3 regions of the Streptomyces sp. NPDC004051 genome follow, and region 2 is predicted to be linked to each of the others. Evidence: riboswitches for the same ligand, from Rfam matches in the RefSeq annotation. Region 2 holds a riboswitch; each other region holds the start of a gene.
What was found. Region 2 has a riboswitch for cobalamin ahead of ACWEQO_RS00290 (cobalamin biosynthesis protein). Riboswitches for the same ligand answer to the same signal wherever they lie in the genome.
Positions count from the first base shown of each region.

Region 1: another riboswitch for cobalamin. It lies ahead of ACWEQO_RS10545 (FecCD family ABC transporter permease); the one in region 2 lies ahead of ACWEQO_RS00290 (cobalamin biosynthesis protein).
Region 3: another riboswitch for cobalamin. It lies ahead of ACWEQO_RS24095 (energy-coupling factor ABC transporter permease); the one in region 2 lies ahead of ACWEQO_RS00290 (cobalamin biosynthesis protein).

Region 1 covers NZ_JBSGHG010000007.1:4,811-14,533, forward strand. The annotation lists gene ACWEQO_RS10505 (putative T7SS-secreted protein) at 1-805, opposite strand, end outside; gene ACWEQO_RS10510 (hypothetical protein) at 808-1,473, opposite strand; gene ACWEQO_RS10515 (hypothetical protein) at 1,463-1,885, opposite strand; gene ACWEQO_RS10520 (helix-turn-helix domain-containing protein) at 2,205-3,407, shown strand; gene ACWEQO_RS10525 (hypothetical protein) at 3,404-3,949, shown strand; gene ACWEQO_RS10530 (GNAT family N-acetyltransferase) at 4,051-4,536, shown strand; gene ACWEQO_RS10535 (alpha/beta hydrolase) at 4,892-6,523, shown strand; gene ACWEQO_RS10540 (hypothetical protein) at 6,621-6,758, shown strand; cobalamin riboswitch at 6,870-6,990, shown strand; gene ACWEQO_RS10545 (FecCD family ABC transporter permease) at 7,158-8,201, shown strand; gene ACWEQO_RS10550 (ABC transporter ATP-binding protein) at 8,201-9,013, shown strand; gene ACWEQO_RS10555 (ABC transporter substrate-binding protein) at 9,029-9,723, shown strand, end outside.
Region 2 covers NZ_JBSGHG010000001.1:52,038-61,760, forward strand. The annotation lists gene ACWEQO_RS00275 (class II aldolase/adducin family protein) at 1-231, opposite strand, end outside; gene ACWEQO_RS00280 (anion permease) at 474-1,724, shown strand; gene ACWEQO_RS00285 (hypothetical protein) at 1,768-1,989, shown strand; cobalamin riboswitch at 2,120-2,258, shown strand; gene ACWEQO_RS00290 (cobalamin biosynthesis protein) at 2,384-3,370, shown strand; gene ACWEQO_RS00295 (cobyric acid synthase) at 3,367-4,902, shown strand; gene cobN (cobaltochelatase subunit CobN) at 4,899-8,555, shown strand; gene ACWEQO_RS00305 (putative cobaltochelatase) at 8,552-9,723, shown strand, end outside.
Region 3 covers NZ_JBSGHG010000026.1:31,815-41,537, reverse strand. The annotation lists gene ACWEQO_RS24130 (RidA family protein) at 1-57, shown strand, start outside; gene ACWEQO_RS24125 (aldo/keto reductase) at 443-742, shown strand; gene ACWEQO_RS24120 (ABC transporter ATP-binding protein) at 773-1,456, opposite strand; gene ACWEQO_RS24115 (ABC transporter ATP-binding protein) at 1,449-2,453, opposite strand; gene ACWEQO_RS24110 (ABC transporter permease) at 2,450-3,403, opposite strand; gene ACWEQO_RS24105 (ABC transporter permease) at 3,409-4,377, opposite strand; gene ACWEQO_RS24100 (ABC transporter substrate-binding protein) at 4,398-5,993, opposite strand; cobalamin riboswitch at 6,171-6,379, shown strand; gene ACWEQO_RS24095 (energy-coupling factor ABC transporter permease) at 6,410-7,153, shown strand; gene ACWEQO_RS24090 (energy-coupling factor ABC transporter substrate-binding protein) at 7,150-7,515, shown strand; gene cbiQ (cobalt ECF transporter T component CbiQ) at 7,522-8,271, shown strand; gene ACWEQO_RS24080 (energy-coupling factor ABC transporter ATP-binding protein) at 8,268-9,125, shown strand; gene ACWEQO_RS24075 (eCIS core domain-containing protein) at 9,439-9,723, shown strand, end outside.

The DNA.
Region 1 (9,723 bases), on a different contig from region 2:
TGTACGACGGCTTCTCCGGAGCCATGTCGCGTGCCGCGCGCACCGCGCTGCGGGCGGTCTCCGCCGCGGTGTTCCGCTGCGTGCGGGCCTCGGCCAGGATCTCCTGCGCCTCCTGCATCAGCTTTCTGCCCGGGTCGTCGAACGTCGGCGCCGGACACGGCGGGAGCGTGGACGGGTCACGCTTGTCGGCGGGCTGGGCGTTGTAGCGGTCGACGGCCTTGTTGTAGGCGTCGACCCTCTTGCGGTGGGCCTCGGCGGCGTCCTCGGACGCCTTGACCCCTTCCTTCCACTTCTCGATCGCCGTCTGCGCCTGTCCCTGCGCCCAGGTCACGGTGGAGGCGAACGACTCCAGCGCGCTGGCCGCCTTCTCGCAGGCGTCCGCGCCGGTGAACCACTTGGGCGGCTGGGTGCTCACCGCCCTGCGCAGTGCCTCAGCGGCCTCGCCCTTGAGCTGTGAGGAGTCCAGGCCCTTCAGCCCCTCGCCGGCGTCGTCGAACGCTTTGTGGAAGGCGCGGAGTTTCTCGGCGGTGGCACGGATCTTCTCCGCACTGCCGTGGACCAGCTTGGTCTTGTCCTCACTCTGGCCGAGGTCCATCTCGTCGACCTCGGCGCCCATCCGGTTGGCGACCGAGCGCGACTGCTCGCGCACCCAGTCCGCACCGGACTGCCAGCCGGCCTCGTCCAGTCGGTCCGCGGTCCAGTTCCCGGCGCCCTCGACCCGGTCGCCGAGCCACTCGACACCGTCCTCGACCGCCTCCTCCACCGAGTCCGGCGTGATGTCCTTGATGAAGTCGCCGATGCCCACGCTCAGTTACCCCCGTCGCCGCCCTGACCGCCCTGCTGCTGCGCCTGCCGGGCGCGTTCCTCGGGCGACGGGCCGAACGTGTCGTCCAGCGCCCGGTTCCACTCGCCCTCGCCGACGCCCAGCCGCTCGTTGAGCCACTCCGACTGCCGGCCGCCCTGCCCCTCGGTGAGCAGCGTGCGGCCGGTGTCCTTCCAGGTCTGCTCGATCTCCTCACCGGCCCGCTCGAACGACTCGCGGCTCCAGTCCGGGTCCAGGTAGTCCGGCGTGAACACCTCGCCCCAGCCCTGCTGGGTGATCTCCTCCTCGGAGGCGTGCGGGTTGCCGCCCATCAGGGCGTTGACCCCCACCTTCAGCGACCCCGCGACGTACTGGTCGTGCTCCCACAGGGTGCCCGCCGCCAGCCCGAGGCGGTTCGCGATCTGGCCGGCGTCGTTCACCAGGGCGCGCACGCCCCACTCCCAGCGTTCGCAGAAGTCCTCGAAGTCCACCGACAGGCCGTGGTGACCGGTCTCCATCCCGGTCATCGACAGCTGGGAGAAACCTTTGCCCATGATGGAGCCGGTGGCGCCGCCCAGGTCGCCCAGCTCGTCGATGGTGGCGCCCACCCCCTGGGTGAACTTCGCCACCGACGCCTCGTCGAAGTTCAGGTCCGTCCCGTCAGTGCCCACGGCCGCGTCCCTGCTCCGTCGTGTCGGTGTCGAGGGCGGCACCGTCGGGAACGATCCCGGTGACCGGCGGGAAGAACATCGACCCGCCTTCGTCGGCGATGTCCACCGCCAGGCCGGCGGGCTCGCCCAGGCCCGGCACGATCTCGTCCACGATGCGCGCACCCAGCAGCGCCGCGTAGTCCATCGGCCGGTCACCCGGACCGTGGTGAAGGGCGAAGCGGGCCAGCGCCGTCTCGTCCGTGAAGGCGCACACCCACCGCACCCCACCCGAATGCGCGCTCCACAGCCGCCCGTCGACGGACGGGACCAGAAGCACCGACCGCCGCATCTCACCCACCAGCGCCCGCGGATCACCAAGTCCCGCCCGCCGCTCGGCGATCCGCTCGGCCAACGCCGTCCTGGGCTGCTCCACAGAACCCTCCCTCGTCACGGTGCCAAAGGTGACTGATGGCACCGTAGATCACGACGCGCGTGAAGGGGGCGGTGGTTCTCGTGAAACCCAACCGGGCCTTGGGCGGGCTCCGTTGCGTTCCGCACCGGGCGCTCGACGGCCGGTGGGACACATCTGCGTCGTCCGGCCGGGGGGAGTGGGCCGGGCGGCGGCCGAACGCTCCGGCGGGCAGGGGCGGGACGTGCTCCCCGACGATCAAAGCGGCTTCGGCCCGGAAGGCCCGCCCCGCCACCGGGCCCGTACGGTTGCGATTTTCGCATCCGGTTCCTAGGGTGAGGGCATGAAGGAGACCGTGACCGATCGTGTACGAAGCGTCATGCTCAGGGCATCGGTCAAGCAGGTGGAGTTCGCCGAGAGGGTCGGGCTGACGCCGGACAAGCTGTCCAAGTCGCTCAGCGGAGTCCGCCGGTTCACCTCCCTGGACCTGGCGCGCATCGCGGAGTTCGGCGGCACGACGGTCGACTGGCTGCTGACCGGACGCGACCCGCTGCGTCCGGCCTTCGCCGCCCGTGCAGTGCCGTCGGCGATGAGCGGGGGCGACCGTGCCACACTCAAGGACCTCGTCGAACGCTTCACCAGCGCGCACGAGGTGCTCGTCCTCCTCGGCAGGGCGCCGCAGCAGCCGGAACTGCCCTCGGTCGGCCCGCCGCACCCCACCGCTCCCACGGATCACAAGGGGTGTGTGGACGAGGGCGTGGCGCTCGCGGAAGCCGCGCTCGCCCGACTGCGCGCCGAGGGGGCGCCACCGGTGGGCAGCATGGACAGCGCGGAACTCCTCCAGGCGCTGGAGCAGACCTTCGGGGTGGACGTGGCCAAGATCGGACTGCCGGAGGGGATCGACGGCGCCGCCTGGCAGGCGGACGGCTTCCGGCTCATCATGATCGCCCGGACCCGTGTGCCCACCCGGCAGCGCTTCACCCTCGCACACGAGCTCGGACACATCCTGGCCCGGGACGCACAGGACCTCCTGACGGAGACCCACCTGACCCCCGGTCACCAGAAGGACCTCACCGAGGTCCGCGCGAACGTGTTCGCCGCCCACCTCCTCATGCCCCGGTCGGAGATCGAGGCAGCGGTGACGGCAGGCGGTCTGTCGGACGAGCACCTCACCTCCCTGGTGGTCCACTTCCAGGTGTCACCCAGCGCTCTGGCGGCGCGCCTCTCCCAGTTGGGCCTCATCGACGAGCGGACCGCCGGCAGGCTGCGCGGACTCACCACCGAGGACTGCCACTGGCTGACCGGGCAGAGCGACCTCTTCCAGGCCCGTACGGCCTGGTCGCAGACCAAGCGGCTGCCCTTCCGCCCCGCCCAGACGCTGTACGAGGCGTACCTGGACGGAGAGACCACCCTGCGGCCGTTGGCGGCCTACACGGGATGGGAGGCCGACCGGCTCCGCGAGGTGCTCGAACCCGACCCCGTTCCTCCGGAAGCCCCCTCGACCACTGCCGCGGCCGACGAGGGGGACCTGGTCTTCCAGCCATGACGCGCCACTGCTGGTTTCCCGACAACACCGTGCTGTGCAACTTCGCGGCGGTCGACCGTCTCGCCCTGCTGGAGAAGGTCCTGGACGGCCGGGGACGCTGGACCCAGGCCGTCGCGGCCGAGGCCGATCGGTCGTCGCGCCACTGGCCGAGGCTGAGCGAGGTGACCGGTGGCGGATGGCTCGGCGCGCCCATCGAGATCGACGACCCCGCCGAGATCGCGTTAGTGGACCGCACCCGGCGCGTCGTCTTCGCGGGTGCTCCGTCCCGCCCACTGCAACACCTGGGCGAGGCGGAAACCCTGGTCCTGATCGAGCACCGCAGCGAGTTCGCCCATTCCGTGTGGATCACCGACGACGGCGAGGCGGGCCACTACGCACGCCGCAAAGGGATCCCCGTGAAGGACACCGTCGGCGTCATGCGCGAAGCCGTCGTCGACGGGCTGGTCATGGCCGAGACCGGCCACGGACTCCTCACCGCCATACAGCAGGCCGGCCGGCACATCCGGGGTGTCCCCCGCAGCCCCGAGGACCTGCTGCGCTGAACAGGCGGGCAGCGGGCGCGGACCTACGGGGCGCCCACGCCGACGACTGACCAGGCCCGCCCGGGGCCGTCCTACCCGTATCGAGCGAAAGAACAGGGTTGATGACGAAGGAAGACACCGACCGCCAGGGCCGGTGCGTGGTGCTCGAGGAGATCACGGACGAGAACTGGCGTGCCGTCGCCGACGTGGCCCCCGCCGACGACCAGCGCCGGTTCGTGGCCGCCCTCGGCGCACGCTATCTGCTGCTCTCCCTGCGGGACGGAACCTGGACCTCCCTCGCGGTCCGGGCCGGTGACGAGGTCGTGGGCCACGTCATGTGGGCGTACGACGAGGAGGAGGGCGCCCACTGGATCGGCGGCATGGTCGTCGACGTCGCCGAGCAGGGCAAGGGCGTGGGCCGCGCCACGATGCGCGTCCTGATACGACGCCTCGCCACGCTGCCGTCCTGCCGCGAGATCCGGCTCTCCTACCACCCGGAGAACGCCCCCGCCGCCCGCCTGTACGCGTCGCTGGGCTTCACGCCCACCGGAGAGTTCGAGGACGAGGAGATCGTGGCCGCGCTGAGCGGCGGGCCGGCCGCCGCCTGAAGACACCATCAGGCGGGACGTTCTCGCCGGCCCGGCCCGCGGGGCCTCCTCCCACGCGCCGGCCACCGCCGGGTGACGACGAGCAGCTCACCGGTGGGGAGCGGGCCGCGCCGCGCCTGGACCGCTCCCGGCCGGCGGCTCGCCGATCCGCCCCCGCTGGGTGGGCCGCAGGCCCGGACGGACGGTGCCGCTTACCACCGCGTGCCGGGCCGGAGCGCGGGGACTGGGCCATTCGGCTGTACCGCCGCGCGCGCACCGACGGGCCGCTGTGTGGTGGACCCGGACGCGCACCGCGGCCAGGGCGTCGGCGGCCCGGGGCGCTCAGCCACGGAGAACCCACGAACGGAGTATGCCCATGCCCCTCATACGCCGATTCACAACGGTCCGCAGACGCCGTACCGCGTTCGTCGCCGCGCTGGTGACCTGCTCGACCGTACTGGCCGGCCAGGACCTCGCCGTGGCCGGCGGCACCCCCGCACCCTCGGTGCCCGTCCCGCGACTGGACTGGAGCCCCTGCGTCCGCGGCAGCGAGTTCGACTGCGCGACCGCGAAGGTGCCGCTGGATCACGGCAGACCGGGTGGCCGCACCCTCGAGCTGGCGGTCGTCAGACGGAAGGCGACCGACCCCGGCCGGCGCATCGGCACCCTCTTCTTCAACCCCGGCGGCCCCGGCGGCCCCGGAACGGTGCAGATGCCGCAGAACTACGAGAAGTTCCCGCGCGAGGTGCGGGAACGGTTCGACATCGTCAGCTGGGACCCCCGGGGAGTCGGCAGCAGCACCGCGGTGAACTGCTTCGCCAGTCCCGAGGAGGCCGCCGAATGGAACGCGGGCAGACCGGCGGGCTTCCCGGTGGGCGAGAAGGAACGGGCGGCCTTCATCGCCGCGTCCCGGGACCTGGCCCGGCGCTGTGGACAGCGCGACCCCGAGTTGCTGCGCCATGTGTCGACCACCGACACCGCCCGCGACCTCGACCTGCTCCGCCGGGCGGTGGGGGAGCCGCACCTCACCTACCAGGGGATCTCCTACGGCACGATCCTGGGCGCCACCTACGCCAACCTCTTTCCCGGCAAGGTCCGCGCCATGGTCCTCGACAGCAACATCGACCCGCAGGCCTGGACGCATCACGCGTCCGACCACGACCCCCGGCTCACGACGTTCCTGCGCATGGGCTCGGACCGCAGCGCGGCGGCGACCCTGGACCGGTTCCTCGCCCTGTGCGGGTCCACCACCACCGCCCACTGCGCCTTCTCCGCCGGCGGCCCGAAGGCGACCCGGACCAAGTTCGACCAGCTGATGCAGCGGCTCCGGAAGCAGCCCGTGGGCGCGTGGACCTACGCCGGCACCGTCGCCGACGCGGTGAAAAGCCTCTACGTCGTCCACCCCGGTTGGACGGACCTCGCCGGCCGGCTGCAGGACCTGTGGCGGGGCCGCGCCCCGGAGCCGGCCTCGTCCCCGCTCCCACCGGCGGTCCCGGACCCGACCCCGTACCTGGGCGAGGAGCAGGGCGCCGCGGTGTTCTGCGGTGACAGCCCCAACCCGCGTGACCCCGGGGCCTACCACGCCATGGAGGAGGCTGCCGCCGCTCGTGCGGGCGACGCCGGGCGCTTCTGGACCTGGGCCGCCGAAGGGTGCGCCACCTGGCCCGCAATCGCCGCCGACCGCTACCGCGGCCCGTGGGACAAGCCGACGGCCCGCCCCGTCCTGGTGGTCGGCACCGCCTACGACCCCGCCACTCCCTACTCGAACGCGCAGGCCATGGCCGAGGAACTGGCCAACGCACGCCTGCTCACCAACGACGGCTACGGGCACACCGCGTTGATCAACCCCAGCAGCTGCGTCAAGGCGCACGAGAGCCGCTACCTCGTCGACGGCACCCTCCCGCCGGTCGGAACGACGTGCCGACAGGACACGCCTCCCTTCTCCGCGGCCAAGCCGGCCGGCGGCGTCACCACCGGCGGCGGCGGAACGGCCGGCACCACCGCCTGAACCGGCCGGGGGCCCCGGCCGCTCACCGCTCCCCGCTGAACCGCTCCCCGCCGCACCGCTCGGCACCAGGCCCCGGACCCGCCTCGGTCCGGGGCCGGTGCAGTCCTGCGACGAGAAGTGCGACCAGTCGGCGTGCATCGTGGTCGGGGTCACGGTCGGCGCCGACGCGGAGGTTCCCGATGCCGTGCATCAGCCGGCCGCACACCTCCAGCACCTCGCCGTGCCCGTCCGCTGACGGCCTGTCAGGCCGTTGAGCAGGGCAGATGCGGAGGTCCGGTGGGAGTGCCGGGTTCGCAGCGGCGGGGGTGATCTCCGCCACCACCGGCGGGGGTGCTCCAGCAAGCGCGCTAAGCTGCACCTGCCCCGCGGGGGAAGTCCGGTCGAATTCCGGCGCTGACCCGCAACGGTGGGCGGAGCCCCTCCAAGGCCCCGCAAGCCCGATTACCCGCGGTGTGAAGGCTCCTGTCATTCGCCGTGGACTGCGAGAGGTGCTGCGCAGGGCGCCCGCCGCCCGGGGCCGCTCCTTCTGTTGCGTAGGGGCACGGCCTGAGGCGAAAGCGACCCGTCCGTGGCCACCACCCTCGAAACCGAACCCGCCACGCCTGCGCGCACGCCCCGTACCGGAGCCGGGACCATGTCTTCCGGACGCGTACCGCTGCCCCTTCTCCTGATCGGCCTGGGCGCCGCTCTGCCCGTGTCCCTCGTCTGCGGGGTGGGGATCGGGGCGTCGGGGATCTCCTGGGGCGAGGTGCTGCACCATCTGTGGGCCGGGTCGACGGGCGGGTCCATCACTCCCGGTCAGGTACCGGCGTACACCATCGTCTGGGAGCTGCGCTTCCCCCGGGCCGTGCTGGCCGCGATCGTAGGGGCCGGGCTGTCGGCCATCGGCGTCGCGGTGCAGGCCATGGTCCGCAACGCGCTCGCCGACCCGTACGTGCTGGGCATCTCCTCGGGCGCGGCCGTGGGCGCCAACGCCGTGCTCATCTTCGGGGCCTTCGGCGCGCTCGGCGTCTGGGCCCTGTCCACGGCGGCGTTCCTCTCCGCGCTCCTGGCCATGGTGCTGGTGTACGCGATCGCCCGTACCCCGCGCGGCCTGAGCCCGCTGCGGCTCGTCCTGACGGGCACCGCGATGTTCTACGGCTTCTCGGCCGTCACCACGTTCATGGTGTTCGCGGCCGAGCGCGGTGAGGCGGCCCGGTCCGCGATGATGTGGCTGCTCGGCAGCCTCGGCGGCGCCAACTGGGCCTCCGTGCCGATCGCCGCGGGGGCGGTGCTCGGCGGCCTCGTCCACCTCGGATGGTCGGCGCGTCGCCTGAACGCCCTGGCCATGGGCGACGAGACGGCCGCCGCGCTGGGAGTGGGCCCGGAGAGGCTGCGCAAGGAGCTGTTCCTGGTCTCCGCGGCCGTCACGGGGGCGGTGGTGGCGGTGAGCGGGGCGATCGGCTTCGTCGGACTGATGGTTCCGCACGCCGTGCGGATGCTCGTCGGCGCCGACCACCGGCGGCTGCTGGCCGTCGCGCCACTCGCCGGAGCCGTCCTGCTGATCTGGGTGGACATCCTGTCCCGCGTGGTGCTCGCGCCGGTCGAACTGCCCGTGGGCGTACTGACCGCGGCCATCGGCGTGCCGTGCTTCGTCCTGCTGATGCGTCGCCGTTCCTACACCTTCGGAGGCGTGTGATGCGGGTCGACGTCGACGCACTGACCGTCGAGGCCGACGGCGCCCGGCTGGTGGAAGAGGTCACGCTGGGGGCGGACGAGGGGCAGCTCGTCGGACTGGTCGGGCCCAACGGCAGCGGGAAGTCGACCCTGTTGCGCTGCGTCTACCGGGCGCTGCGCCCCTCGGCCGGTACGGTCCGGCTCGACGGCGAGGACCTGTACGCCATGAGTGCGCGGGAAAGCGCCCGCCGGGTGGCCGCACTGCCCCAGGAGGCGGTCACCGAATTCGACTTCACGGTCGCCGAGGTCGTGGCGATGGGACGGCTGCCGCACCAGCGGTCGGCGGCCCGGACCACCGACGAGGACCGCGGGGCGTGCGAGGCCGCGCTGGCGGGGGTCGGCGCCGCCCACCTCGCCGACCGCGGCTTCCTCACCCTCTCCGGCGGCGAACGGCAACGGGTCCTGATCGCCCGGGCGCTCGCCCAGCGACCCCGGGTGCTGGTGCTCGACGAACCCACCAACCACCTGGACATTGCCCAGCAGTTGGAGGTGCTCGCCCTGGTGCGCGGCAGCGGGCTGACGGTGCTCACCGCGCTGCACGACCTCAACCTCGCCGCACTCCACTGCGACCTGCTCCACGTCATCCACGGCGGCCGGATCGTCGCCTCCGGCGCTCCGCACGACGTGCTCACAGCCGAGCTGCTGGCCGAGGTCTTCGGCGTGCGGGCGCACCGCGTCCCGCATCCGGAGACCGGCGCCGTACAGCTGCTCTTCGACCGTCTCCTGCCCGCCCGGTCCGTCCAGTCCGATCAGCCCGCCCAGTCCGCCACCTGAGGAGTCACCGTCACCATGCCGCACCCGGCACGCCCCGCCGCACTCGCGCTCGCCACGGCCCTGCTCCTCACCGGCTGCGGTGCGCAGGTCACCTCTCAGGAAGAGGAGAAGGACGGTTCCGCGGCCCGTGACGGCCACTATCCGGTGACCGTGGAGAACTGCGGAGAGAAGAAGACCTACGACAAGGCGCCCCGGCGCGTGGTCACCAACGACGTCGGCATCACCGAGATCATGTTCGCGCTCGGGCTCGAGGGGCACATGGCGGGCTACGTGATGCCCGACGACAAGGGCGACCTCACCTCCGTTCCCTGGAAGGACGCCTACCGGAAGACCGAGTGGCTCTCGAAGGAGAGGATCAACAAGGAACTGGTCCTCGACGCCCGCGCCGACCTGGTCTTCGCCGGCTGGAACTACGGCTTCAACGAGGGAACCGGCTTCACCCCCGCCGAGCTGGAAAAGGTGGGCGTCGACTCGTATCTGCTGAGCGAGTCGTGCCGCAACGGGAGAGGGAAGGCACGGGGCGTGATGTCGCCGCTCGACGCCCTCTACACCGACCTGCGGAACCTGGGCAGGATCTTCGACGTCGAGGACCGCGCCACCGCCCTCGTCACGGAGTTCCGGAAGCAGGTGGCCGAAGCGCAGGCGAAGGCGCCGAAGGGCGCGGACCGCCCGAGGGTCTTCCTCTACGACGACGGGCGGGACAAGCCGCT
Region 2 (9,723 bases):
GGTGCCGAGGACCTGGCGGCCGGTGAGGTCGACACCGGTCACGTCGTGCGGGGTCAGGCGGTCGTAGGGCACCCCCGACGGTGTGACCAGTACGGTCGGACCGACCCGTACCGAGACGTTTCCGGAGGTACCGACGACGAGCCCGTCGGAGACGGTCCGGCGGGCGGCCTCGACGAGGCCGGTCCAGGCGCGCGCCTTCTCCTCGCTCGCACGGCGTCGCTGTTCGGTCATGCCGTGATCCTGCCGGGTGACGAAGGTCTCTTCAACGGATCCACGGCCGGCCGTGGACGTCCGCCGACGGGGTCACAGCCCTTCAGCCGCACCGCCGCGGGTGGGGCATGGTGGATGCGGGGCCGTCCGAGGGGGCGTTCACACCCCTCAAGGTCATCCCGTCGCCCATCCCAGTTCATCTTCTGTTCACTCAGGTTACCTACGTTCAACGCGCCAATGACTTCGAACGATTGCCTGGGTAAATGGAAAGCTTCTCGCTGATCCTCGCGATTGTGGTGGTAACCGCACTCGCGTTCGATTTCACGAACGGTTTCCACGACACCGCGAACGCGATGGCGACAACCATTTCGACCGGTGCTCTCAAGCCCAAGGTCGCGGTGGCCATGTCCGCCGTGCTGAACCTGGTGGGCGCCTTCCTCTCCGTGGAGGTCGCCAACACGATCTCCAAAGGCCTCGTCGACGAGGCCGGCATCCGGCCCGAGGTCATCTTCGCCGCACTGGTCGGCGCGATCCTCTGGAACCTCCTGACCTGGCTGGTCGGCCTGCCGTCCAGCTCCTCGCACGCCCTGATGGGCGGCCTGATCGGCGCCACCGTCGCCTCGGCGGGCTTCGGCGCGGTGCACGGTGACGTCCTGGTCACCAAGGTGCTGATCCCCGCGATCGCCGCGCCGCTGGTGGCCGGCGTCGCCGCGATGTTCGCCACGCGGCTGACCTACCGCCTGGGCAAGAAGGCCGACGGCAAGGCGTCCGAGAAGGGCTACCGGGCGGGTCAGATCGCCTCCGCCGGCCTCGTCTCCGTGGCCCACGGCACCAACGACGCGCAGAAGACGATGGGCATCATCACCCTGGCCCTGGTCGCCGGCGGCGCCCTCGCCCCGGACTCCGACCCGCCCATGTGGGTCATCGTCTCCGCGGGCGTCGCCATCGCGCTCGGCACCTACCTCGGCGGCTGGCGCATCATCCGCACGATGGGCAAGGGCCTGACGGACCTCCAGCCGCAGCAGGGCTTCGCCGCCCAGACCAGCGCCGCGACGGTCATCCTGGCCTCCTCCCACCTCGGCTTCTCCCTCTCCACCACGCACTCGGTCTCCGGTGCCGTGATGGGTGCGGGCCTGGGCCGCAAGGGCGGTGTCGTCCGCTGGTCGACGGCCACCCGGATGTTCGTCGCCTGGGGCCTGACGCTGCCGGCGGCGGCCCTGGTCGGAGCCATCGCCGAACTGGTCTGCCGAGCCGGCAGCTGGGGCACCGCCGTCGTCGCCGTCTTCCTGGTCGTCTCCAGCGCGGCGATCTGGAAGATCTCCCGGCGGGAGGTCGTCGACCACACCAACGTCAACGACCACGACGACGCCGACGTCCCGGCCGCCGCCGCCGAGGAGCCCGCCGGCGTGGTGACCGTCGCCATGGCCGCGGTGACCCCGCCTCCGGCCGGCGATCTCTCGGCCACCATCCCGGCCCCGGCCCCCGCCGACCCGCCCGCCAAGACCACCGTCTGACCGCGTCCCGGCACGAAGGAAGAGACGAAGGAAGAAGAGCACCATGCAGATCGACTGGGCGGCCCTCGGTTCCGTCTTCGGCGTCAGCCTCGTGGTCACCGTGGCCCTGGTGGCCCTGTTCACCCTCGGCATCGTCGGCCTGTCCCGCCATGAGCGGGCCGTGGCCCAGGGCCAGTCCGCGGCCCTGGCGGTCGCCGGCGCCTACGCCTGCTTCGCGGCCTGCACGGCGGCGGTGGCGTACGGGATCTACCTGATCGTGGCCTGACCGAGGTCGTCTCCGTCCGACGGGCGGTGCGGGGTGTGAAGCCCCGCACCGCCCGTTCGCGTTCCCCCCACCGGAGCCCCTCTGTGGGCCTCAGCACACTTCAGCCTCGCAGGTCAAAGGCAGGTTGACGGTTCTTCCGGGCCGTGGTGAACTGCCGGATGCCAATGCGGCGGCAGGAGAGGAAGCCGGTGGAAGTCCGGCGCGGTCCCGCCACTGTCACCGGGGTGCACACCCCGGGAGCCAGGAACTCTCACCGCCGGTCTCGTCGAACCAGGGCGTGGACACCCTGAGTGAGGACATATCGCCATGCCCGGCTGCCCGTCGAGGTCGACCAGCAACGCCCCGTCCCGGCTCGGGGCGGGCGTTCCCACCGGATCCCCCACCGGCTGAACCCGTGGGTGCCGATCGCGAGTTCGCGTACGGCGCCGCCGCCGGCCTCCTCGGCGACCTGCTCCTCGGCGATCCCCGCCGAGGGCATCCGGTCGCCGCTTTCGGGCGGGCCGCGGCTGCCGTGGAACAGATGCTGTGGCGGGACGACCGCGGCCGGGGCGCGTTGCACACCGCCGTCTGCGTCGGCGGGGCCGTCGCCCTGGGCAGCCTTGCCTCCCGGTGCGTACAGTCCTCCCCCGCCGCCTCGGTCGCCCTGACCGGCGCCGCCACCTGGGCCGTCGTCGGCGGGACGTCGCTGGCCCGGGAGGCCCGTGCCATCGGGCGGGCGCTGACGGCCGGGGACGTCCAGGCCGCGCGGGCACGGCTGCCGCACCTGTGCGGGCGGGACCCGCAGGCGCTGGACGCCGACGGGATCGCCCGCGCGGTGGTGGAGTCCGTCGCCGAGAACACCTCCGACGCCGTGGTGGGCGCCCTGGTGTGGGGCGCCGTCGCCGGGGTGCCGGGGCTGCTCGGGTTCCGGGCCGTCAACACCCTGGACGCCATGGTCGGCCACAAGTCGCCCCGGTACCGGCGCTACGGCTGGGCCTCCGCCCGCCTCGACGACGTCGCCGGATGGCCCGGAGCACGACTGACCGCCGTGCTCGCCGCGGCCGCCGGACCGGACCCGCGGGGCGCCGTCCGGGCGTGGCGCGCGGACGCCGCGAAGCATCCCAGCCCCAACGCCGGCCTCGTGGAGGCGTCCTTCGCGGGCGCGCTCGGCGTGCGGCTCGGCGGAACGCTGTCCTACGCCGGGCGGGTCGAAGACCGGCCCGTCCTCAACGGCACCGGCCGCCCCGTGGCCACGGCGGACATCGACCGGGCGGTACGGCTCTCGCGGCGCGTGGGCTGGCTGGCGCTCGGCGTCGGCGCCGCCGCGCGGATCGCCGGTACGCGGATCATCGGCACGCGGATCGCCGCCGCACGGACCTCCGGGAAGGGGCACAGGTCATGAGCGGTGGGGGTCTGCTGGTCGCCGGTACCACCTCGGACGCCGGCAAGAGCGTGGTGACCGCCGGGATCTGCCGGTGGCTGGCACGACAGGGCGTCAAGGTCGCGCCGTTCAAGGCGCAGAACATGTCACTGAACTCGTTCGTGACCCGCGAGGGCGCCGAGATCGGACGGGCGCAGGCCATGCAGGCCCAGGCCTGCCGGGTCGAGCCGACCGCGCTGATGAACCCCGTGCTGCTCAAGCCGGGCGGCGAGCGGAGCAGCCAGGTGGTGCTGCTGGGCAGGCCGGTCGGCGAGCTGAGCGCGCGCGGCTACCACGGTGGACGGCAACAGCAGTTGCTGGGCACGGTACTGGACTGCCTGGCACAGTTGCGGGGCACGTATGACGCGGTGATCTGTGAAGGGGCCGGCAGCCCGGCCGAGATCAACCTGCGGCGCACCGACATCGTGAACATGGGGATCGCCAGGAACGCCGGGCTCCCCGTCCTCGTCGTCGGCGACATCGACCGCGGCGGGGTCTTCGCCTCCTTCTTCGGCACCGTCGCCCTGCTCTCCCCCGAGGACCAGGCGCTGGTCGCCGGGTTCCTGGTGAACAAGTTCCGGGGCGACGTGACGCTGCTGGAGCCGGGCCTCGACATGCTGCACGGCCTGACCGGACGGCACACGTACGGCGTCCTGCCCTTCCGGCACGGGCTCGGCATCGACGAGGAGGACGGCCTGGCCGTCTCCCTGCGCGGCGCCGTGCGGGAGTCGGCCGTCGCCCCGCCGGTCGGCGAGGACGTGCTGCGGGTCGCCGTGTGCGCGGTGCCGCTGATGTCCAACTTCACGGACCTGGACGCGCTGGCCGCCGAACCGGGCGTCGTCGTGCGGTTCGTGGACCGGCCCGAGGAACTGGCCGACGCCGACCTCGTCGTCCTGCCGGGGACCCGCGGAACCGTGCGGGCCCTTCAGTGGCTGCGCGAGCGGGGGCTGGCGGACGCCCTGGAGCGGCGGGCCGCCGAGGGGCGGCCCGTGCTGGGGATCTGCGGGGGCTACCAGATCCTCGGCGAGCACATCGAGGACGAGGTCGAGAGCCGCGCCGGACACGTCGACGGGCTCGGACTGCTGCCCGTACGGGTGCGGTTCGCGCGGGAGAAGACGCTGACCCGTCCCGTCGGACAAGCCCTCGGGGAGCCCGTCGAGGGGTACGAGATCCATCACGGGGTCGCCGACGTCACCGGCGGGACAGCGTTCATCTCCGATGACAGCGGACACAGCCTGGACGGCTGCCGGGTCGGCCAGACCTGGGGCACGCACTGGCACGGCTCGCTGGAGTCCGACGGCTTCCGCCGGGCCTTCCTGCGCGAGGTGGCCGCCGCCGCGGGGCGCCGTTTCGTGCCGGCCCCCGACACCTCGTTCGCCGCGCTGCGCGAGGAGCAGCTCGACCGGCTCGGCGACCTGATCGAACAGCACGCGGACACGGACGCGCTCTGGCGGCTCATCGAGTCGGGCGCGCCGCAAGGACTGCCTTTCATTCCACCGGGAGCGCCCGCATGAGCACAGTGTTGTTGTTGTCGACCGCCGACACGGACCTGCTGGCGGCCCGCGCCGCCACCGGCGTCTCCTACCGGATCGGCAACCCGACCCGCGTGGACGTGGCGGCCGAACTGCCCGCGCTCCTCGACGGCGCGGACCTCGCCGTCGTACGGCTGCTGGGCGGCAAGCGCGCCTGGGAGGACGGGCTCGCGGCGCTGAGGGCGTCCGGCATCCCGACGGTGCTGCTCGGCGGCGAGGCCGTGCCGGACGCGGAGCTGATGGCCGAGTCGTCGGTGCCCGCGGGCGTCGTGGCGGAGGCACTGAAGTACCTGGTGGAGGGCGGCCCGGACAACCTGGCCGAGCTGGCCCGGTTCCTGTCCGACACCGTGCTGCTCACCGGCGAGGGCTTCGAGGAGCCGCGCCGGATGCCGGAGTACGGGGTGCACGGCTCCCGTACCGTCTCGGCGGACCGTCCGACCGTCGGCGTGCTCTTCTACCGCGCCCACGAACTGAGCGGCAACACCGCCTTCGTGGACACGCTCTGCGACGCGATCGAGGCACACGGCGCCAACGCCCTGCCCGTGTACTGCGGTTCGCTGCGCGGCGCCGACCCCGGGCTGTACGAGATCCTCGGCCGGGCGGACACCCTGGTCGCCACCGTGCTCGCGGCCGGCGGCACGCACGCCTCGCAGGCGTCGGCGGGCGGGGAGGACGAGGCCTGGGACATCGGGGCCCTCGCCGACCTGGACGTCCCGGTGCTGCAGGGGCTGTGCCTGACGTCGTCGCGCGCCGCCTGGGAGGAGTCGGACGCCGCCCTCTCCCCCATGGACGCGGCGATGCAGGTCGCCATCCCGGAGTTCGACGGCCGGCTGATCACGGTCCCGTTCTCCTTCAAGGAGCAGGGCCCCGACGACGTCCCGGTCTACGTCGCCGACCCCGAGCGGGCCGCACGCGTCGCCGGGATCGCCGTACGGCACGCCCGGTTGAAGCACCTGGACAACGCGGAGAAGAAGCTCGCGCTGGTCTTCACCGCCTACCCGACCAAGCACTCCCGCGTCGGCAACGCGGTCGGCCTCGACACCCCCGCCTCGGCGGTACGGGTGCTGGACGCCCTGCGGGACGCGGGGTACGGGGTGCACGGATACCCCGACGACGGCGACGAGTTGATCCACCGGCTCATCGAGGCGGGCGGCCACGACGTGGAGTGGCTGACGGAGGACCAGCTGGCCGCCGCGCCCGCCCGGGTGCCGCTCGCGGACTACCGGGCCTGGTTCGCGAAGCTGGACCCGGAGCTGCGGGACGCGATGACCGAGGCGTGGGGCGAGCCGCCGGGCTCGCTGTACGTCGACGGCGAGGACATCGTGCTGGCCTCCCTGCAGTTCGGGAACGTCGTGGTGATGATCCAGCCGCCGCGCGGCTTCGGCGAGAACCCCATCGCCATCTACCACGACCCCGACATGCCGCCGTCGCACCACTACATGGCCGCCTACCGGTGGCTGGAGAACAGTTTCGGCGCCGACGCGATCGTGCACATGGGCAAGCACGGCACCATGGAGTGGCTGCCGGGCAAGGGCCTCGGGCTGAGCGGGGGCTGCGCGCCGGACGCCGTCCTCGGCGACCTCCCGCTGATCTACCCGTTCATCGTCAACGACCCCGGTGAGGGCACCCAGGCCAAGCGCCGCGGGCACGCCACGGTGGTCGACCACCTCGTCCCGCCGATGGCCCGTGCCGACACCTACGGCGACCTGGCGAAGCTGGAGCAGCTCCTCGACGAGTACGCCCTGGTCTCCGACCTGGACCCGGAGAAGGCCCCGGCGGTGAGGGCGCAGATCTGGACGCTGGTCAAGGCGGCCGAGCTCCACCACGACCTGCACGTGGACGACCAGCCGGACGACGATGACTTCGACTCCTTCGTCATGCACATCGACGGCTATCTGTGCGAGATCAAGGACGTGCAGATCCGCGACGGACTGCACATCCTGGGCGGCGGCCCGGTCGGCGAGCCGCGCGTCAACCTGGTGCTCGCGGTGCTGCGCGCCTCGCAGGTGTGGGGCGGACAGGCGAACGCGCTGCCAGGGCTGCGGGCTTCGCTGGCCGAGCACTTCGGGCTGGTGGAGAAGGAGCTGCTGGCCGAGCCGGGCGCCCCGCTGAAGGTGCCGGCCGAGCTGACGGACCTGGTGGACGGTCCCGCGCGGTCGGCCTCCGACGCGATCGACCTGCTGGAGCAGCTGTGCCGGCGGATCGCGGAGGGCATGGAGGAGCGCGGCTGGGCGGTCGGGCAGAGCGCGCCGCTGGTGCGCCAGGTGCTGGGCGCCGAACTCCCGGACGCGGTGGCCGTGGTGGAGTTCGCCTGCACCGAGGTCGTCCCCCGGCTCGCCCGGACCACGGACGAGATCGGGAACATCCTGCGGGCGCTGAACGGCGGTTACGTCCCGGCGGGCCCGTCGGGATCGCCGACGCGCGGGCTGGTCAACGTCCTGCCGACCGGCCGGAACTTCTACTCCGTCGACCCCAAGGCGATCCCGTCGAGGCTGAGTTGGGAGGTCGGGCAGTCGTTGGCGGACTCGCTGGTGCAGCGGTACCTGCAGGACACGGGTGCGTACCCGAAGTCCGTCGGCCTGACGGTGTGGGGCACCTCCGCGATGCGCACCCAGGGCGACGACATCGCCGAGATCCTGGCGCTGCTGGGCTGCCGCCCGGTGTGGGACGACGCCTCGCGCCGGGTGACCGGCTTCGAGGTGGTCGGACTGGAGGAACTGGGCCGGCCCCGCATCGACGTCACGGTGCGCATCTCCGGCTTCTTCCGGGACGCGTTCCCGCACGTCGTCGGGCTGATCGACGACGCGGTACGGACGGTGGCGGAGCTGGACGAGCCCGCCGACCGGAACTTCGTGAAGGCCCACGCCGACGAGGACACCGCCGAACACGGCGACCGGCGCCGGGCCACGGCCCGCATCTTCGGCTCCAAGCCGGGCGCGTACGGCGCCGGTCTGCTGCCGCTGATCGACGCCCGCAACTGGAGAAGCGACGCGGACCTGGCCGAGGTGTACGCGGTCTGGGGCGGCTACGCCTACGGGCGCGGGCTCGACGGACGGGCGGCGCGCGGCGACATGGAGACGGCGTTCCGGCGGATCGCGGTGGCCGCGAAAAATGTCGACACGCGCGAGCACGACCTCGTCGACGCGGACGATTATTTCCAGTACCACGGCGGCATGGTCGCCATGGTGCGACACCTGACGGGCGAGAGCCCGGAGGCGTACGTCGGGGACTCGGCGACACCGGACCAGGTGAAGACGCGCACCCTGGGCGAGGAGACGCACCGCGTTTTCCGGGCGCGAGTGGTCAACCCCCGCTGGATGAGCGCCATGAGAAGGCACGGCTACAAGGGTGCCTTCGAGATGGCGGCGACCGTCGACTACCTGTTCGGGTACGACGCCACGGCCGGGGTCGTGGACGACTGGATGTACGAGAAGCTCAGCGCCGAGTACGTCTTCGACGCCGAGAACCGGGACTTCATGCGGAAGTCCAACCCGTGGGCTCTGCGCGGCATCACTGAACGCTTGCTGGAGGCAGCCGACCGAGGGCTGTGGGCGGAGCCGGACGCGGACACGCTCGAGCGACTGCGTGCCACCTATCTGGAACTCGAAGGCGACTTGGAGGGCGACGACAAGTGACCACCCCGTTCCCGTTCGCGGCCGTTGTCGGTCAGGACGACCTACGGCTCGCGCTGCTGCTCAACGCGGTGTCACCGCAGGTCGGTGGCGTACTGGTCCGCGGGGAGAAAGGCACCGCCAAGTCCACGGCCGTGCGCGCCCTTTCGGCACTCCTGCCGACGGTGGACGTCGTCTCCGGATGCCGTTTCTCCTGCGATCCCGGCTCCCCCGACCCTGCCTGCCCGGACGGGCCGCACGAGTCGGGAGCGTTTGAGTCGCGGCCTGCCCGTATGGTCGAACTCCCCGTCGGTGCCTCCGAGGACCGGCTGGTCGGAGCGCTCGACATCGAGCGGGCGCTCGCCGAGGGTGTCAAGGCATTCGAGCCCGGTCTGCTCGCCGACGCGCACCGCGGGATCCTCTACGTCGACGAGGTCAATCTGCTCCACGACCATCTGGTCGACTTGTTGCTGGACGCCGCCGCCATGGGTGCCTCGTACGTCGAGAGGGAAGGCGTCTCCGTGCGGCACGCCGCTCGCTTCCTCCTGGTCGGAACCATGAACCCGGAGGAGGGAGAACTCAGACCCCAACTCCTCGATCGTTTCGGTCTGACCGTCGAGGTGGCCGCCTCCCGGGAGCCCGACCAGCGGGTGGAGGTCGTACGGCGGCGGCTGGCTTACGACGACGACCCGGTCGGCTTCGCCGCCCGCTGGGCCGACGAGGAGGCTGCCGTACGGGCGCGGATCGTGGCGGCGCGGGAGCTGCTGCCGTCGGTGCGCCTCGGCGACGCGGCGCTGCGGCAGATCGCGGCGACCTGTGCCGCTTTCGAGGTGGACGGCATGCGCGCCGACATCGTGATGGCACGTACCGCGACCGCGCTGGCCGCGTGGGCCGGGCGCACCGACGTGCTCGCCGAGGACGTGCGGCAGGCCGCGCTGCTGGCCCTGCCGCACCGGCGGCGGCGCAATCCCTTCGACGCGCCCGGACTCGACGAGGACAAGCTCGACGAGACGCTGGAGGAGTTCGGCGGGCCTGGTGAGGACGGGGGCGACGACGATCCCGACCCGGGACCGGACGGTGGTCCGGGTGGGCAGCCGGCGCCCGATGAGGGACCTCAAGGTGATGGTGACACCGCTGCCCGGCCCGAGGCCGGTGAGGGCGGGGAGCCTCAGTCGGGCCCCGGTGCCGGGGA
Region 3 (9,723 bases), on a different contig from region 2:
TTCCCCGGCCAGGTCATCGAGATCAGCTTCGTCGTCGACACGAAGCTGCCCGCCTGAGTGGCTCTTTCCGACCTCCAGCCACTGGCCTGCTGCAACGGGTGCAGTTCGACCGTTTCAGGGAAGGCTACGGTGCGTGACGCTCTGCGCTGGTGCGGCCCTCGGCCGGTCCTGTAACGGGCTGTCCACCAAGGCCCGCCCGGCAGCGGACGGCAGGTGCCGTCCGCTGTCCCCGGCTGTCGGGGGCAGGGTGTCGGTGCGGTGAGGTGTCGGCAGATCAGTTCGTGGGTGAGCCGCGCCGTCGTCAGCAGGGCCACGCCGAGGTCGGCCCGCACCGACAACCCGTGCACGACGGACTGGACGAGTCCGGTCAGGGTCGCTGCGTCGGTCCCGGTGGGGAGTTCCCCGCCCTGAGCCGCTCGCTCGATGCCTGCGCGGCGGACTGGTGGACCTGTGTCGGGAGCAGGGCATCGCCTTCGTCCCGTACTTCGCCGTCTCCGGCCTGCTGCGCGAGGCGGCCGCCGGCCAAGAGCACGACGCGCGCGTCCGCTCCGTCGCCCGCGCCCACGGTGCGACGCCGGCCCAGGTACGGATCGCCTGGACCCTCCACCGCGGTCCGTACGTGCCGGCCATTCCCGGTACCACGAACCCGGCACACCTCGCAGAGAACATCGCCGCCGGAAGCCTGCGCCTGACCGAACAGGAGTTGGCCGTTCTCGACAAGCCGGACGAGGGCGCTGTCTGAGCCCCTGCCCACGGGATGAGGGGAGTTCCGTCAGCTCGCCTCGGCCGCCGGTGCGGCGGGTGCCGTCACCGTGTCCCAGTGGACCGTGCGGTCGCACCAGCGGTCGAGGAGGGTGCGGTCGTGGCCCACGGCGAGGAGACCGGCGCCGGTTTCGGTGCGGTAGGCCTCGACCACCGCCACCAGGGCGGCCGTGGTCGACGCGTCGAGCATCGCGGTCATCTCGTCGCAGATCAGCCAGCGGGGACGCAGCACCAACGCGCGGGCCAGGCAGGCGCGTTGAAGTTGGCCGTCGCTGACCTCGTGGGGGCGGCGGGTGAGGAGGTCGGGGGTGAGGCCGACGGTGGAGGCCAGTTCGGCGACCCGGTCGGGGGCCTCGGTGCGGCGGCCCGTGGCGCGCAGGGGTTCGGCGATCAGGTCGGCGAGGGTCAGGCGGGGGTCGGCGGAGAGGCGGGGCTGCTGGAAGACGACGCCGAAGGCGGTGCGCAGCGCGCGGGGGGCGCGGTGGCGCCAGTGGCGTACGGGGGTGCCGTCGAGGGTGAGGGTGCCGGCGTCGGGGCGGTGGAGGAGGGCGGTGACCTTGGCGAGGGTGGACTTGCCGCAGCCGCTGGGGCCGAGCAGGCCGACGGCCTCGCCGGGGGCGAGGGTGAGAGAGGCGTTCCGGACGGCGGGGGTCCGGCGGTCGTAGCCGGCGGTGATGGAGCGGAGTTCAAGCACGGACGTCCTCCAGGGCCTCGACCGGGACCGGAACCGGGACCGGGTGGTGGCAGGCGACCGAGGCGGTGAGGGGCGGGAGGGTCGCGCAGGTGGGGGTGGCGCGGTCGCAGCGGGGGGCGAAGGCGCAGCCGTCGGGGAGGGCGCCGAGTTCGGGGGGCATGCCGGGGATGGGGGTGAAGGCGCGGTCGGGGAGGGCGTCCAGGAGGCCGCGGCTGTAGGGGTGGCGGGGGCCGGTGGTGCCGAAGAAGGTGTCGGCGTCGGTGAGTTCGACGATGCGGCCCGCGTACATGACGGCGACCCGGTCGGCGATGCGTTCGGCTGCCGTCAGGTCGTGGGTGATCATCAGGAGGGCTCGGGCCTGGTCGGTGCCGTCGCCGGGGGTGTCGACGTGGCGGCGGAGTTCGTCGACGGTGTGGTCCACCAGGTCGCGGTCGAGGCCGGTGGTGGGTTCGTCGGCGAGGAGGAGGGGTGCGTCGCCGATGAGGGCGAGGGCGGTGGCGGCGCGTTGGGCGAGGCCGCCGGAGAGTTCGTGGGGGTGGCGGTCGAGGTGGTCGGCGGGGAAGGCGGCGCGGGCGGCGGCCTTCTCGGCGGCGGCGCGCAGGGCGGCGCGGCCGCGGACGCCGGTGAGTTCGGCGACCGTCTCCTCCACCTGGGAGCGGATGGTGCGGACGGGGGTGAGGTGGGCGGCCGGGCTCTGCGGGATGAGGCCGATGCGACGGCCGCGCACGGTGCGGGCGAGGGTGCGTTCGTCGGCGGTGAGCAGGTCGAGGTCGCCGAGCAGGGCGTGGCCGGCGGTCTGCGCGTTGGCGGGCAGCAGGCCGAGCAGGGCGGAGGCCAGGACGGACTTGCCGCAGCCGCTCTCGCCGATCAGGGCCAGGCATTCGCCGGGTGCCACGTCGAAGTGGGCGTCGGTGACGGCGGCGATGCGGCCGCCGCCGGGCACCAGGAAGCGGACCGACAGTCCGCGGACCGACAGTACGGGAGGTCGCTCGGTCACAGCGTCAGCTCCGATCGGCGGCGGGGGTTGATCCGCTCCCGCCAGACTCCGGCGAGGCCGGCGATGGCGAGGGTGGGGATGATCAGGAACAGGCCGGGGAAGAGGGTGGGCCACCAGTGGCCGGCGAGGAGTGAGCCGCGGGCACCCTGGATGAGGGTGCCGAGGCTGGCGGTGTGGGTGGGCAGGCCGAGGCCGAGGAAGGAGAGCGCCGACTCGTGCCACATGGCGTGCGGGATCATCAGGACGGCGGCGAGGCCGGCCTGGGGCAGTACGCCGGGCAGCAGGTGCCGCAGCGCGACCCGCAGGCGGGAGGCGCCGCCGGAGACGGCGGCGTCGATGTAGGGGCGGGAGCGCAGGGAGAGGACCTCGGCGCGGACGATGCGGGCGGTGGACAGCCAGTGGGTGAGGGCGACCGAGATCACCACGGGCCAGACGCCGGGGCGGAACATGGCGACGATGAAGATGCCGAGCAGCAGGTGCGGGACGGAGGAGATGGTGTCGACCAGCCGCATGACGAGGCGGTCGACCCAGCCGCCGAGGGCTCCGGCGGTGGCTCCGACGGCGGTGCCGATGACGGTGGCGGTGATCGCGGCGACGACGCCGACGAGCAGGGAGACGCGGAGGCCGTAGACGCAGCGCAGCAGGAGGTCGCGGCCGACGTCGTCGGTGCCGAAGGGGTGGGACCAGCTGGGTGGGAGGAGTTTGGAGGCGAGGTCGACGGCCTGCTGGTCGAGCTGGACCAGTGGGGGGACGAGCAGCACCGCGAGGGCGGTGAGGGCGACCAGGGCGGCGGAGACGCGCAGGCGCAGGGTGTGGGTGGAGCGGCGGGTGGTGCCGTGCGAGCGCCAGGCGGTCGCGTCGGCCGCAGGGGTGGTCGCGTCGGTCGTGGGGGCGGTCGCGTCGGCCGTGGGGGCGGTCGCGTCGGTCTTCTCGACGGTGGTGTCAGCCATGGGGGTCACATCTCCTCCAGCTTGACCCTCGGGTCGATCAGTCCGTACAGGAGGTCGGCGAGGAGGTTTCCGGCGAGGACGGCGGCGGTGGCGAGGGTGGTCAAGGCGGCCAGGAGGGGGAAGTCGACGGCGGTGGCCGCCTCGACGGTGGCGGCGGCGATGCCGGGCCAGCTGAAGACGGTCTCCACCAGGAGGGCGCCGGTGATGAGTTCGGGGACGCGGGATCCGATGAGGGTGAGCACCGGCAGCAGTCCGGAGCGCAGGGCGTGGCCGAGCAGGACGGTGCGTTCGGCGAGGCCGCGGGCGCGGGCGCCGCGCACGGGGTCCTCGGCGAGGGCGTCGCCGACGCCCTGGCGGACGTAGAGGGTGAACCAGGGCAGCTGGGAGATTGCGAGGACGCCGGCGGGCAGGATCAGGTGGCTGGTGACCTGGCCTGCGGTGACGTGTTCGCTGCCGGTGTCGGTGAGGCCGCCGGCCGGGAGGACGTCGAGGTGGAGGGCGAACATCCAGACGGCGAGCAGGGCGATCCAGAAGACCGGCGCGGCCTCCAGGGAGTAGGCGAGGGAGGTGACCGTGCGGTCGAGGAGCGAGCCGGGGCGGCGGGCGGCGAGGACGCCGAGCAGGGTGCCGAGGAGGACGGCGACGGCGAACGCGACGGTGCACAGCAGCGTCGACCAGACCAGCCGTTCGCCGATCGCCTCGGCCACCGGCTGCCGCATCACGCTGGAGTGGCCGAGGTCGCCGGTGACCGCGGAGGTCAGCCACTCCCACCAGCGGACGGCGAAGGACCGGTCCACGCCGAGGTTGTCGCGGAGCCGGTCCAGGGTTTCCTGGTCGGCGCCGAGGGCGGCGGTTCCGGCGTAGGCCTTGACGGGGTCGAACGGGGAGGCGGCGGCGAGGGCGAAGGCGCCGAAGGTGACGACGAGGAGGACGGGCACGGCGAGCAGGGCCCGCCGTGCCACGAGGTGTCCCATTGCCGCCCAGGGCAGGGTCTTCACTTCTCGGGCTGCCAGTCCTCGGCGTTCCACCAGGGGCCGCTGGCGAAGCCGTGCTCGTGCGGTTCGACCTGGGTGGTGAGGTCGCCCCAGCGGTCGGCGAGGACGTAGAGGTGGTCGATGTGGGTGAGGAAGGTGTAGCCGGGGTCCTTGACGAGTGCGCGCTGGAGGTCGTCGTAGGCGGCCTTGCGGTCGTCGGGGTCCTGGGCGCGGCGGCCGGTTTCGAGGGCCTCGTCGACGGCGGGGTTGTCGTAGTGGGGCATGTTGTTGAAGCCGTCGCCGGCGAGGGAGGAGTGCAGCAGGGTGTAGAGGCCGAAGTCGGGGTCTCCGGTGCTGCCGAAGCCGGCGAGGACGGCGTCCTTGCCCATGCGGGGTTCGATGACCTCCCAGGTGGCGCCCTCGACCTTGACGTCGATGCCGGCCTTCTTGGCGTCGGAGGCGTAGGCGAGGGCGTGGTCCTGGCGGACCTTGTCGCCGGAGGGGTAGAAGAGGGTGAAGGCGGCGCGGGCGCCGTCCTTGGCGCGGATGCCGTCCCGGCCGGCCTTCCAGCCGTCGCGGTCGAGGATCTTCTTGGCTTCGGCGAGGTCCTGGGGGCGTTCGACGTCCTTGGCGTACCAGGGGTCGTCGAGGGGCAGCGGTCCGTAGGCGGGGCGGCCGGCGCCGTCGAGGATCTTGTCGACCATGGCCTTGCGGTCGACGGCGAGGTCGAGGGCGCGGCGGATCGTGGTGTCGCCGGTGATCTTGTTCCCGGTGGGGAGGGTGACGGCGCGGAAGTCGTAGGTGGTGGCCCGGTACGTCTTGCGGGCGTCGTCGTTCTCGAAGGTGGCGGCGAGGTTGGGCGGGAGGGTCGCGCCGTCGAGGTCGCCGGAGCGCAGCCGGGTGGCGCGGACGTCGTCGTCGGCGATGATCGCCATGGTGAGCTTCTTCACCTTCGGCGCGCCGCCCCAGTAGTCCGGGTTGGCCTTGAAGGTGAGTTTCTCGCCCTTGCTCCAGCCGGTGAGGACGTACGGTCCGGTGCCGATCGGCTCGGTGTTGAAGGCGCCGGTGTTGGGGTCCTGCTCGCCCGCGACGTGCTCGGGGACGATGGGCAGGACGGTGCGGGCCGGGAAGGCCGCGTAGGGGTACTTGAGGGTGAAGACGACCTTGTCGTCGCCGTCCGCCTTGACCTCCTTGACGGCGTCCAGTTCGCTCTTGGCGGTGTTGTTGGTCCTGTCGTCGAGGACCGTCTCGTACGTGTAGACCACGTCTTCGGCGGTGAGGGGTTCGCCATCGCTGAACTTCACGCCGGGGCGCAGGGTGTAGGTGTAGGTGCGGCCGTCGTCGGTGATCTCGGGCAGCGCCTTCGCGAGGGCGGGCTCGAGTTCCAGGTCGGCGTCCCGGGCGAGCAGCCCGTCGAAGATCTTGGAATTGCCGTCCTTGCCGTAGCCGAGCAGCGGGCTCAGGGTGTCCGGCTCGTTGGGGACCCCGATCACCACGGAGTCGGCGGACCCGCCGCCCGCGGCGCCGTCCGTGCCGCCGCCGGGCGCCGAGCACCCGGCGACCGCGGCGGCCATGGTCGCCGCGACGGCTGCACCCTTTATTCGTCGGGTCGTCATCGAATGTCACACCTTTGCTGCCCGGATCTCGTTGTTGCATATTAGTTGCAGCAGGTTTCTGCCCAGCACCCCCTCCCCTCATTCCCGCGCTTCGACGGGCCGGGTCCGCCGGGCGCGCGCTGCCGGGCGCTGTCCGTGCGCCCCCCGGAAGTGCTTGTCAGCGGCCCGGGACGGGGTCTAGTGTCGCCTCGCCTTGGTGAACGGGAAATCCGGTGCGATACCGGTGCGGCCCTCGCCACTGTGATCGGGAAGTCCGGCTCCGGCCCCAGGCCCTGTCCCCCGACAGGACCGAAAGGCAGCCACTGGGTCCCCCTCGGACCCGGGAAGGCGGAGCACGGGCGGTGGTACCCGTCAGCCAGGAGACCGGCCAAGGCGCGTCAACCATCCACGAGGTGCTGGAGAGGGTCTGCCGAGTCATGCACATAGCCGAGGGTTTTCTACCGCCGGCGCACGCGGTCGCCTGGGGCGTCGCGTCGGCGCCGTTCGTCGTCCACGGAGCCCGGTCGCTCACCCGCGAAGTCAGGGAACATCCCGAGAGCACGCTGCTGCTGGGCGCGTCGGGAGCGTTCACCTTCGTCCTGTCCGCGCTGAAACTGCCCTCGGTTACCGGGAGTTGTTCCCATCCCACCGGTACCGGGCTGGGCGCCGTCCTGTTCCGGCCGCCGGTCATGGCGGTGCTGGGCACCATCACCCTGCTGTTCCAGGCCCTGTTGCTCGCCCACGGCGGGCTGACCACGCTCGGCGCCAACGTCTTCTCGATGGCGGTCGTCGGGCCGTGGGCGGGGTACGGGGTCTACCGGCTGGCGCGGCGGTCCGGGGCGCCGCTGATGGTGGCGGTGTTCTGCGGCGCGTTCGTCGCCGACCTGTCGACGTACTGCGTGACGAGCGTGCAGCTGGCGCTCGCCTTCCCCGACCCGGGCAGCGGGTTCGCGGGGGCGCTCGGCAAGTTCGGCTCCATCTTCGCCGTCACGCAGATCCCGCTCGCGGTGAGCGAGGGGCTGCTGACGGTGCTGGTGATGCGCCTGTTGGTGCAGTCCAGCAAGGGCGAACTGACCCGGCTCGGGGTGCTGGTGGCCGGGATCGGGAAGAAGACGGTGGGCGCGGGCGCCGGCTCTGACTCGGGCGCCGGCTCTGACTCGGGTGAGGCGGTGGCCCGATGAGCCGTAACGCGAAGATCAACTCCCTGTTGCTGCTCCTGGTGGCCGTGCTCGCCGTGGTGCCGCTGGTGTTCGGGCTCGGCGATCACAAGGAGGAGCCGTTCGCGGGCGCGGACGCGGAGGCGGAGATCGCGATCACCGAGATCGACCCGGACTACGAGCCGTGGTTCTCGCCGCTGTACGAACCGCCGTCCGGGGAGATCGAGTCGGCGCTGTTCGCCCTCCAGGCGGCGATCGGCGCGGGCGTGCTCGCGTACTACTTCGGACTGCGGCGAGGACGCCGGCAGGGGGCGGAACGGGAGCGGGGGGCCTCCACCACCGAGGCGGACGTCGACGACGCGGCCCCTACGGGACCCGGGGCCTGATCCCCCGTGCTGCCGATCGACGCGGCGGCGCACAGCAGTCGCTGGCGCCGCCGTCATCCCGTGGACAAGGCCGTGCTCGGACTGGGGCTCACCGTGCTGGCGATCTCGCTGCCGCCCTGGCCGGGCGCGGTCCTGGTGCTGCTGACCGCGCTCGCGGTGCTGCTGGGCCCGGCGGGGGTGCCGGGGCGGCGGTTGTGGCGTGCCTACCGGGTGCCGCTGGGCTTCTGCGTGACCGGGGCGCTGCCGCTGCTGGTGCGGGTGGGCGGGCCGGGCGGGTTCGTGGCCTGGGCCGACGACGGGCCGTTGCGCGCCGGGGAGTTGCTGCTGCGCACCTCGGCGGCCTCCCTCGGGGTGCTGCTGTTCGCCTTCACCACGCCGATGTCCGACCTGCTGCCGCGCCTGGTACGGGCCGGTGTGCCCGCTCCCCTGGTGGACGTGGCGCTGGTGACGTACCGGATGAGTTTCCTACTGCTCGCCTCGGTGCGCCGGGTCCGGGAGGCGCAGGCGGCCCGGCTCGGGCACACCGGCCGGGCGGCGGCCTGGCGTTCGCTGGGCGGGCTCGGCGCGACCGCGTTCGTCCGCTCCTTCGACCGGGCGGCGCGGCTGCAGACGGGGCTCGCCGGACGCGGTTACGACGGCACGCTGCGCGTGCTGGTGCCGGAGGCGCGGGTCTCGGTGCGCTTCACGGTCGGGAGCCTGGCCCTGCTCGTCGCGCTGGCCACCTTCGCCCTTCTCCTGGAAAGGCCGCTGTCGTGAGCGAGCCCGCACTGGTCGCGCTGCGGAACGCGTCCTTCGCGTACGAGGACGGCCCGGCCGTGCTCACCGGTCTGGACTTCGAGGTGCGGGAGGGGCGTGCGCTCGCCCTGCTGGGCCGCAACGGCAGCGGCAAGACGACGCTGATGCGGTTGCTGAGCGGTGGACTGCGCCCGTGCGAGGGCGAGTTGACCGTGGCGGGTCGGCCCGTCCGGTACGACCGCAAGGGGCTGACCCGGCTGCGGACGACCGTGCAGCTGGTGGTGCAGGACCCGGACGACCAGCTGTTCGCGGCGTCCGTGGGCCAGGACGTGTCGTTCGGGCCGCTCAATCTGGGGCTGTCCGACGCGGAGGTGCGGGCGCGGGTGACGGAGGCGCTGGCCGCGCTGGACATCACCGCCCTCGCCGACCGTCCCACGCACCTGCTCTCCTACGGGCAGCGCAAGCGGACGGCGATCGCGGGCGCGGTGGCGATGCGGCCCCGGGTCCTGATCCTGGACGAGCCGACGGCCGGGCTCGACCCCGACGGCCAGGAGCGGCTGCTCGCCACCCTCGACGGGCTGCGCGCGAACGGCACCACGGTCGTCATGGCCACCCACGACGTGGACCTCGCCCTGCGCTGGGCCGACGACGCGGCGCTGCTCACCCCGTCCGGCGCCCGCACGGGCCCCGCGGCCGCGATGCTGGCCCGTACGGACCTGCTCGCGGCGGCGGGGCTGCGGCTGCCGTGGGGGATCGCGGCGGCCCGACTGCTGCACCGGCAAGGATTGCTGGCAGATCCGGCCACCGGGCCCCGGACCCCGGAGGAACTGGCTGCGCTGACCGCGGAGCCCGCAGAGCCCGCCGACAGCGGATGACCCCCGCTCGGGCTTCCCCGCGCGGAGGGCCGGTTCACGAGCCCACGTCTCCACGGCTCCACCTTTCCTGCAAGCCGTCCGTATGGGCAGCCTGCTCGCAGGAGGCGGGCGCGTTCCGGCGCCCGGGTGCAAGCACCTTCCTGGCCCGGAAACTCACCTCTGACGAATTGCCACCCTTCCCAGCAACCGAGGCCGAGTACATTCGGGCAGTCCTGTGTTCCTCCCAGGCTGCCCTCTTCGCCCTTCTTCCCGGTCGGCCGGCCCGACAGCATGGGAACTTGACCTGTACGTGCCCACACGAGAGGAAACGGCCATGCATGCCGACAGGCAGCGACGCCTCGCGGAGTCAGACCACAAGCGGGGGCTTCCTCGGCGTGCCGACCAAGCCCCGGTCGCCTTCAGACCCGAAACGGCCGCCGCCGGGCGCATCGGACGGATGTCCCCCGCAGCCGCGCGCTCCCTCCAGCGGACGATCGGCAACGCCGCGGTCGCCCGGCTGGTGGAGCAGGAACGCCATCAGCACGGTGCGGACTGTGACCATGGCGCCGCCACACAGCGATTCGCCGATGACCAGGCCGTGCAGCCCGACGCCATGGCC